One region of the Streptomyces sp. NPDC052225 genome, then DNA from elsewhere that is predicted to be linked to it. Evidence: riboswitches for the same ligand, from Rfam matches in the RefSeq annotation. Region 1 holds a riboswitch; each other region holds the start of a gene.

Region 1 (2,189 bases):
GCTGCGGCGCACCTTGTAGCGGCGGTGCTTCGCGTTCGACTCCAGGTAGTCCGCCTCGATGGCGTCGCGCTCCACGCCGACCGCGAGCAGTGTCACGGCGATCGACAGGCCCGCGCGGTCCTTGCCCGCGGCGCAGTGCATCAGGGCGGGGACGCTGTCCTCGGCGAGCGCGTGCAGCACCCGGCTGTGCTCGCCGGTGCGCTGCGTGATGATCGAGCGGTAGGACGTGATCATGCGGTTCGCGGCGCGGCCCTCGGACAGGAGCGCCCGCAGCTGCTCTATGTCGCCGTCGCGGACCATCTGCCAGAACTCGGCGCCGTCGGCCGGGTCGGACAGCGGCAGGTTCACATTGCGCACGCCCGGCAACTCGACGTCGGCGCCCTCAAGGCGCTGGTCCGCCGCGTTGCGGAAGTCGAAGACCGTGTGCAGCCCGAGGCCCGCGAGGAACACCGCGTCCTCGGCGGTGGCGTGGGCGAGGTGTCCGCTGCGGTAGAGCACGCCCTGGCGCACGCGCCGGCCGTCCACGGTCGGGAGGCCGCCGACGTCCCGGAAGTTGCGTACTCCGGCCAGCTCGGGCTCGGTGGACGGGACGTGCTGCGTCACGGGGGCTCCTCCCGGTCGGGGCACCGGCGTTGCTCGCCGGCGGATCGCGCTCCTGACGATACGACATGGCTTCCCGGGGCAACCATCTGTCCGATTTGAGGCTTTCCTTGGTAACTGTCCCTGGTAGCACGGGTGTTGCGCAGGTCTGCGTGAGCAGGCTCATAGCCGTGACGTTCCGTGGCGGTCGTCCGGATTGCGGCGCGCGGAATTTGCTAGGGGTAAGGCGTTGGTAAAGCGGAAGGGTCGACGCAGGGTGACACCGGGAACTCCCAGTCGATCAAGAAAGGGCTGGCGTACGTGAATTCGGCGCTTGTCGCCGCCTTTCTCATTCCTTTACGGTCACCACCAACTCCGGTCGGAACGCCTAGTCCTGCCACCGCCCGGATTCCGAACGACTACCCGTGACGGCAGGAGCGGGGGACCCACAGGCAGTACGCCGCCGAGGGAATTCCCCATGCGGCTCGGGGTGAAGTCGCGTCCGTACGACGGGCGCGGCCGGACATCTCCCGTCCGAACCCGACAGCTCACCTCGTAGGCGACGGAGAGAGATTTCGCCATGCCCGCAAAGGGAAAGCACCGCCGTCCGAAGTCCCAGCGCGTCACCCGCGCCGCCGCCGTCGTCTCCGCCGGCGGAGCCGCGCTCGCCCTGCCGCTGATCGGCGCGACCGGCGCCCATGCCGCCACCGCCACGACGTACACGGTGAAGGCCGGTGACACGCTCTCCAAGATCGCCGAGGCGCAGGGCGTCGACGGCGGCTGGAAGCAGCTCTACCAGGACAACAAGGCCGCGATCGGCTCCGACGCCGCGCTCATCAAGCCCGGCACGAAGCTCACGCTCGGCGGCGCGGCCAAGGCCACCACCACGGCGACGCAGGCGAGCGCCTCCACCACCACCTCCTACGTGAAGCCCGTCGCCGCGTCCATCGGTACCCCGTACCACCAGAACGGCTCCATGTGGTCCAGCGGCTACCACACCGGGACCGACTTCACCGTTGCCACCGGCACCTCGCTCAAGGCGATCGCCGCCGGCACCGTCGTCTCGGCCGGCTGGGACGGCAGCTACGGCAACGAGGTCGTCATCCAGCACGCCGACGGCAAGTACTCGCAGTACGCCCACATGTCGTCGGTGGGCGTCTCGGCCGGCCAGGCCGTCACCGCCGGGCAGCAGATCGGCCTGTCGGGCGCGACCGGCAACGTCACCGGGCCGCACCTGCACTTCGAGATCCGTACGTCCCCGAACTACGGCTCCGACATCGACCCCCTGGCGTACCTGCGCCAGCACGGTGTGAGCGTCTGACAGGACCCGGCGCGCGCGATCCACTCGGCCCCCCGGGATATTCCCCGGGGGCCGAGTGGGCTATCTCACCACCCGTCAACCCCTGGCTACGGTCGCGTAGGTCACATCCCAGGGTGAAAGATGTGTGGTCGTGGCAAACGAATCGAGATCATTCAGCGGCGGCACGATTCGGTCCTACGCGGCGGTGGGGGACAGCTTCACCGAAGGCGTCGGGGACCCCGGGCCCGACGGGAACTTCGTCGGATGGGCGGACCGGCTCGCCGTCCTCCTGGACGACCGCGTCCCCGAG
Region 2 (2,189 bases), on a different contig from region 1:
CGCAGGGGAGTCCTGCGCTGCCGCGCACGGCCGTCCTGTCGGCGATCGTCGTGGTGCTCGCGCTGCTCTGGTTCCCCGCGGTCGCGCTGCTGGTGGACCGGCTCGGCCGGTGGCTGCGCAGGCCGCGCACCGCCCGCGCGGTGGAAGCCGTCACGGGGAGCGCTCTGGTCCTCCTGGCCCTCGTCCTTCTTCTCGAGCCTCTGCTCGGGTGAGGGTGCGGCGCAGCGCCCAGGGCAGCGCTCCCCACAGTCCCGCGCAGACCAGGAGGGTGCCGGCCCCCGCCGCGACACCGGCGCCGCGATCGAGGGTCACGTCGACGACCAGCAGCACGGACCCGGACAGGGCGAGCACGAGAACGACCATCCCGAAGGCCGCGAGCCGCGACGAGACCTGCACGATCTGCGGCTTGGCCCCCATCTGGAACAGCACCCGGTGCACCGCGGCGGGCGCGGTCAGCAGGGCCGCGGCCACGACCGCGAGGAGCAGCGTCGTCACGTACGTGGCGCGCTGCACGGAGTCCAGGTCCGGAAAGCGCGGCGTGAAGGCGAGCGTCAGCAGGAAGGCGAAGAGGAACTGCACGCCGGTCTGGACGACACGCAGCTCCTGGAGCAGCTCACCGAAGTTGCGGTCGGCACGCTCCAACGGGGTCTCGTTGCGCTCGCTCATATCGGCATGAGTAACCAATAGTGATGATTTCAATCGAAAGCGATCTCGGCCGGTCTTCAGCGGCCACAGGGGGCGGGCCTGGCGCCCGGCCCGCCTCACCTGCGGCGCTGCGGTCCGGCGAGGGGCGTCAGCGCACCCGGCCGTACCAGACGCTCTTCGTCCAGATCTTCTGCAGTCTCACCACGTCCCCGGTCTTCGGGGAGTGCCAGATCCGTCCCTTGCCGGCGTAGATGCCGACGTGGTAAACGCTCCGTCCCGAGTGGAAGAAGACCAGGTCACCGCGGGTGCGGGAGGCCGCACGGATATGACGCGTCTTGTTGTACTGCTGGGCTGCGGTACGGGGCAGCTTCTTGCCCGCCCGCTTGAACGAGTAGAGCGTCAGGCCGGAGCAGTCGAACCGGTGCGGGCCCGCGGCGCCCCACTTGTAGGGCGCTCCCTTCTTGGAAGCCGCGACCTGGAGAGCTTTGGTCGAGGCCGCCGCAGCCGATGCCTCCGGCGCGGCGCCGGGGACCATGAGTCCCGCTCCCGCCACGGCGAGGGTGAGGACCGAGGCGGTACCGGCCCTGGTCAGCAGCGACGGGACACGATCGAGCGCAGTCATGCGCAACCCTTCGTCAGCCGCCTGCGAAGGATGACCTGTCGGGTTCGGGCTGGCGAAGATGCCCGGCCGCGTGATGCGGCTTCACCCCAAGGGCCCCTCGGTCACGCCTCGGACGAGGTGTGCCGGTGACCCGTCGTGATTGGGTCCTCCACTCCTGCCGATCCACTTCTGTCGACCTGACATCCGTGCGGCGGCAGGACTCGGCGTCCGCACGGACCGCCCCGCCGCGGCGGCGGGGGCTTGTCGTCGGAAGGGATCTTCACGCACTCGTGTCCCGAAAACCGAGCTGAACCGGCGGTAAGTGAGGCTCCTCACGCTTGGCCCGTTCAGGTGGACGGTGCGGCTTTCGGGCCCCGGGCGCGACGCCCGACCATGCTCGTACCAGCGGCGGAACGGTGAATTCCGGTGCCCGCGTACAGCCGTGACGCAACTCCGAAGGGCTTTTTGACGGACGAACGTCTACGCCATTCGGGGGTACACCATCCGGGCCGTTTCACCCCGGACCCAGACGGGTCGGACGGGCGAGGGATGCTCGGCGACCTCAACTGACAGTTTCTGGCGGCAAGGTGACCCTCTGTGTTCGCCTCTCCCCGTCCAAGACGCGAAGAGCCCGTGTCAGGGTTGCGGCATGCACCTCGCTCTCTCCGCGCTGGTGCATCAGCGTCAGGGCGTCCCGCAGCGCCGTCGCGCGGCTGACGAGCGCCTGGGCCGCGCGCAGCCCCCGGTAGGTGTCCTCGCCCCGCGCCGGATTGATCCGGGCCAGCAGATCGACCACGGCCAGATAGTTGTCCACCAGCTCGCACTCGGCGCGGGTCAGCGCGGGCAGCGGCGGCAGTTCGGGCGGGTACATCGACACGTCACCTCGGATCCTGGGTGCCGAGCGACGTCTTGCGGCTCGCCAGGACGTGGTCCACGAGGCCGA
Region 3 (2,189 bases), on a different contig from region 1:
CAGCAGATAGCCGTCGCCGAGAAGGTCCTCGACGCCAGGGGCACGGCCGCCTGGCCGAGCTGCTCGCTCGCCGCGGGCCTCAGCAAGAGCGACGACTCCGCCGACGTCGACCCGGGTACGAGCCCCTCCCCGCAGGCGTCCGATGCGGACACGTCCTCGGGAGAGAAGAATCACGACGGGTCGGACGACTCGGACACCGCATCCGACGGCGCGTCAACTGACGCCTCGGGGGATACCTCCGGTAACGGCACCGACGGCGACAAGAGTGACACCGCGGCCGACGAGAGCTCGAACAACTCGGACAAGTCGGAGCAGAGCGCCACAACTCCCTCGGCCGACCCGGGCGATTCGGCCGGCCCGGCCGACTCGGCGGACCCCGCCGACGCGTCCGGCTCCGTCGATCCGGCCGCCCCCGAGTCCTCCGCCTCGGCCACCCCGGACCCCTCCGCCACCGGCGGCGACGCCTCCGCCGCCGGCCGCCACCGCGGCGACCGGGCCGCCGACGACGACGCCGACTCCCGTACGGGAGAAGGCCGTCACGCCTCCCGCGACGACAAGCGCGGCGACGGGACCTACACGGTCCGCTCCGGCGACAACCTCTGGGACATCGCCGACGCGCAGGACGTGGACGGCGGGTGGGCCGCGCTCTACGACCGGAACAAGAAGGAGGTCGGGTCCGACCCGGACCTCATCATTCCTGGTCAGAGTCTGGATCTTGGTCTCGAATCGGTCGAAAAGTAGCGGGAGTTCGGGACGCATTGATGGTTGTTTGTCCGCTTTGGCGCAAGTGAGAGATGGGTCTCAAAGGGCCTGATCGTCTTTGAAATCGGGCGGATCCACTGCTTACGGTCGTGACCGCTCGCCACAGCGGGCCCCGATGGACGTCACGCCGAATCCTGCCAACGTCCGTACGGGAACAGTCGACGCGTCAGCGCCGTAGGCAGGAGCGGGGGACCCAGGTAAGCGCCGTACGAGGTCGACGACTTCGGACGGCTAGGGGTTAAGCCGCGCACAAGGATGCGCGGCCGGGCACTCACTGGCCCGAACCCGACAGCTCACCTCGTAGGCGTCGGTGAGGGGATCTCTCCATGCTGCTTTCCAGCAAGGGCAAGCACCGCCGCCCGTCCAAGGCCGTCCGTGTCGCCACGCTCGCCGGTGTCGCCGGTGCCGCCGTCGCCGTCCCGCTGATGGGTGCCACCTCGGCCTCCGCCGCGACCACCTCCGAGTGGGACCAGGTCGCCCAGTGCGAGTCCGGTGGCAACTGGTCGATCAACACCGGCAACGGCTACTACGGCGGCCTCCAGTTCTCGTCCTCCACGTGGGCCGCGTACGGCGGCACCGCCTACGCGTCCTCGGCCGACCAGGCCTCCAAGGCGCAGCAGATAGCCGTCGCCGAGAAGGTCCTCGCCTCCCAGGGCAAGGGCGCCTGGCCGAGCTGTGGCGTCAACCTGTCCGGCGCGTCCACCGGCAACTCCGCTCCGGCCGCCGAGACGCAGCAGCAGGCGCAGCCGCAGCAGCAGGCGCAGCCCAAGCAGCAGGAGCGCTCGGACTCGTCCACGACGACCCGCTCCGAGAAGCGCGAGACCGTCACGACCCCGACCGGCCAGAAGGTCGAGAAGGGCGACGGCGAGTACAAGGTCAAGTCCGGCGACACCCTCGGCGAGATCGCCGGCGCGCACGGCACGACCTGGCAGAAGCTGTTCAAGCTGAACAAGGACATCGTCAAGGACGCCGACCTGATCTACCCGGGTCAGCAGCTCCACCTGAAGTAGTCCGCAGCCGCACCCTTATAGGGAGTCCCGGCATCGGCGGACGCCGAGGACCCCGCCCCGTCCCCACGGGCCGCTCGCACCGCGACCCCCGTTCCGGAATCCGGAACGGGGGTCGCTGTTTTTGTTCCGTTCAGGAACATTTCGCTCACGGCGTTGTCCAAGGGACGGTCGGTCGGCTGGCCGATGCCCCGGAGGCGGTTAGGCTCAAGGGGTCGAGGCCGTGCATCGCGGCCCCGCATAGCCCGCGTCACATCCCAGAAGGAGATGCTCGTGCCGTCCATCGACGTCGTCGTAGCCCGGGAAATCCTGGACTCCCGAGGCAACCCCACGGTCGAGGTCGAGGTCGGCCTCGACGACGGCAGCACGGGTCGTGCTGCTGTCCCGTCCGGCGCCTCCACCGGTGCCTTCGAGGCCATC
Region 4 (2,189 bases), on a different contig from region 1:
CAACCCGGCCCGCCGCGCGGCCAAGGAGCTCTCCCGGCAGCTCTTCCCGGCGAGCGCGCGCATGTCGCGCCCGCGCCAGGGCACCGAGGAGACCGTCACCGCGATCGACGCGGCCGCCGTACGCGCCTTCTACGAGAAGCACGTACGCCCTGCCACCGCTACAGCCGTAGTGGTGGGCGACCTGACGGGCGTCGACGTCGACGCCCTCCTGGGGGACACGCTCGGCGCCTGGACCGGCGACACCACCGAGCCCCGCCCGGTCCCGCCGGTCACCGCCGACGACACCGGACGCGTCGTCATCGTGGACCGCCCGGGCGCCGTGCAGACGCAGCTGCTCATCGGCCGCATCGGACCCGACCGGCACGACCGCGTGTGGGCCGCGCAGATCCTCGGCACGTACTGCCTCGGCGGCACCCTCACCTCGCGCCTCGACCGGGTTCTGCGCGAGGAGAAGGGCTACACCTACGGAGTGCGCTCCTTCGCCCAGGTGCTGCGTTCGGCGCCGGACGGCACGGGCGCCGCGATGCTCGCCATCAGCGGGTCCGTGGACACGCCGAACACCGGGCCCGCGCTCGACGACCTCTGGAAGGTCCTGCGCACGCTGGCCGCGGAGGGCCTCACGGACGCCGAACGCGACACCGCGGTGCAGAACTTGGTGGGCGTGGCCCCGCTGAAGTTCGAGACCGCCGCGGCCGTCGCCGGCACGCTCGCCGACCAGGTCGAGCAGCACCTGCCGGACGACTACCAGGCGCAGCTGTACCGCCAACTCGCCGCCACGGGCACCGTGGAGGCCACTGCGGCGGTCGTGAGCGCCTTCCCGGCCGACCGTCTGGTGACGATCCTGGTGGGCGACGCCGCGCAGATCGAGGAGCCCGTCAAGGCGCTCGGGATCGGCGAGGTGAGCGTCGTCACCGGCTGACCCGGACGACCCGCAGGAGACCGCAAGCCCCGGTGGCCGCATAGGCCACCGGGGCTTCGTGGTGTCGCTCACGTCCGCAGTTGTCCGCCTCTCGACTAGCTATCGATCGCATATGTCCGAATTGAGGCGGAGGTTGCCTGTCTGCTCTGTGGCATGCACTACAAAAGCCGGGATCCGTTTGTTGATTGAAAGATGTCCCGCTTAGCGTCGGTCCGGCTGTCCGCCAGACACACGTCGCGCCCGCGACACCGGACAGTCATCGCCGAGTCCCCCATGGCGCGAGCCAGGGGAGCCGGGGACCCACCGCAGTCCCTGGGGTGAATCGGGCGCTCTTCCCGCGAGGGGAGGGAGCCCGTAGGAGACCTTCCTGCTCCGAACCCGTCAGCTAACCCGGTAGGCGAGAGGGAAGGAAAGGATCAACCCCTTCATGGCGTTCACCCGTGCCACCGGGAAGCACCGTCGTCCGAGCCGTCTCACGCGTACCACCGCGCAGGTCGCGGGCGTCGCGGCGCTCACCACGACCGGTGTCATCGGAGGCTTCGCCGCCCCCGCTCTCGCCGCAGACTCCGCGGCCGCCGACCAGAACGGCCTGACGCAGGCCATCGCCATCGGCGACTCCCTGGCCGACCAGATCGACGCACAGGCCTCCGCGCAGAAGAAGGCCGCCGCCGAAGCCGCCGCCGAGAAGAAGGCGGCCGAGGAGGCCCAGAAGAAGGCCGAGGCCGAGAGGCGCGCCGCCGAGGCGAAGGCCAAGAAGGAGCGCGAGGCCAAGGAGCGCGCCGCGCGTGAGGCCGAGCGCAAGCGCCTCAACACCTACGTGGCGCCCATCTCCAACTCGTACGTCTCCACCGCCTACAAGGCGAGCAGCGGCCTGTGGTCCTCCGGCAGCCACACCGGCATCGACTTCCACGCCGCGAGCGGCACCGCGGTGCACGCCGTCGGCTCCGGCACCGTCGTCGAGGCCGGCTGGGGCGGCGCGTACGGCAACAACATCGTGATCAAGATGAACGACGGCACGTACACCCAGTACGGTCACCTGTCGTCCATCGGCGTCTCCGTGGGCCAGTCGGTCACCCCGGGCCAGCAGATAGGCCTCTCCGGCGCCACGGGCAACGTCACCGGCCCGCACCTCCACTTCGAGGCCCGCACGAGCCCCGAGTACGGCTCGGACATCGACCCGGTCGCGTACCTGCGCTCGCACGGCGTCAGTGTCTGACGGCTGACCCGTTCGGACGACCTCACGAAAGCCCCGGCTCGCCGAGCCGGGGCT

What was found. Region 1 has a riboswitch for cyclic di-AMP ahead of AB0L37_RS21285 (LysM peptidoglycan-binding domain-containing M23 family metallopeptidase). Riboswitches for the same ligand answer to the same signal wherever they lie in the genome.
Positions count from the first base shown of each region.
Region 2: another riboswitch for cyclic di-AMP. It lies ahead of AB0L37_RS17535 (C40 family peptidase); the one in region 1 lies ahead of AB0L37_RS21285 (LysM peptidoglycan-binding domain-containing M23 family metallopeptidase).
Region 3: another riboswitch for cyclic di-AMP. It lies ahead of AB0L37_RS22555 (transglycosylase family protein); the one in region 1 lies ahead of AB0L37_RS21285 (LysM peptidoglycan-binding domain-containing M23 family metallopeptidase).
Region 4: another riboswitch for cyclic di-AMP. It lies ahead of AB0L37_RS14990 (M23 family metallopeptidase); the one in region 1 lies ahead of AB0L37_RS21285 (LysM peptidoglycan-binding domain-containing M23 family metallopeptidase).

Region 1 is NZ_JBFAVD010000014.1:57,496-59,684, forward strand. Features, by position in the region: gene AB0L37_RS21280 (tyrosine-protein phosphatase) at 1-603, opposite strand, end outside; cyclic di-AMP (ydaO/yuaA leader) riboswitch at 971-1,156, shown strand; gene AB0L37_RS21285 (LysM peptidoglycan-binding domain-containing M23 family metallopeptidase) at 1,160-1,900, shown strand; gene AB0L37_RS21290 (SGNH/GDSL hydrolase family protein) at 2,031-2,189, shown strand, end outside.
Region 2 is NZ_JBFAVD010000010.1:165,258-167,446, forward strand. Features, by position in the region: gene AB0L37_RS17525 (LysE family translocator) at 1-212, shown strand, start outside; gene AB0L37_RS17530 (DUF6328 family protein) at 151-666, opposite strand; gene AB0L37_RS17535 (C40 family peptidase) at 794-1,267, opposite strand; cyclic di-AMP (ydaO/yuaA leader) riboswitch at 1,271-1,483, opposite strand; gene AB0L37_RS17540 (hypothetical protein) at 1,809-2,117, opposite strand; gene AB0L37_RS17545 (ATP-dependent Clp protease proteolytic subunit) at 2,125-2,189, opposite strand, start outside.
Region 3 is NZ_JBFAVD010000015.1:138,570-140,758, reverse strand. Features, by position in the region: gene AB0L37_RS22560 (transglycosylase family protein) at 1-741, shown strand, start outside; cyclic di-AMP (ydaO/yuaA leader) riboswitch at 878-1,084, shown strand; gene AB0L37_RS22555 (transglycosylase family protein) at 1,089-1,772, shown strand; gene eno (phosphopyruvate hydratase) at 2,043-2,189, shown strand, end outside.
Region 4 is NZ_JBFAVD010000008.1:146,991-149,179, reverse strand. Features, by position in the region: gene AB0L37_RS14995 (pitrilysin family protein) at 1-919, shown strand, start outside; cyclic di-AMP (ydaO/yuaA leader) riboswitch at 1,170-1,334, shown strand; gene AB0L37_RS14990 (M23 family metallopeptidase) at 1,347-2,135, shown strand.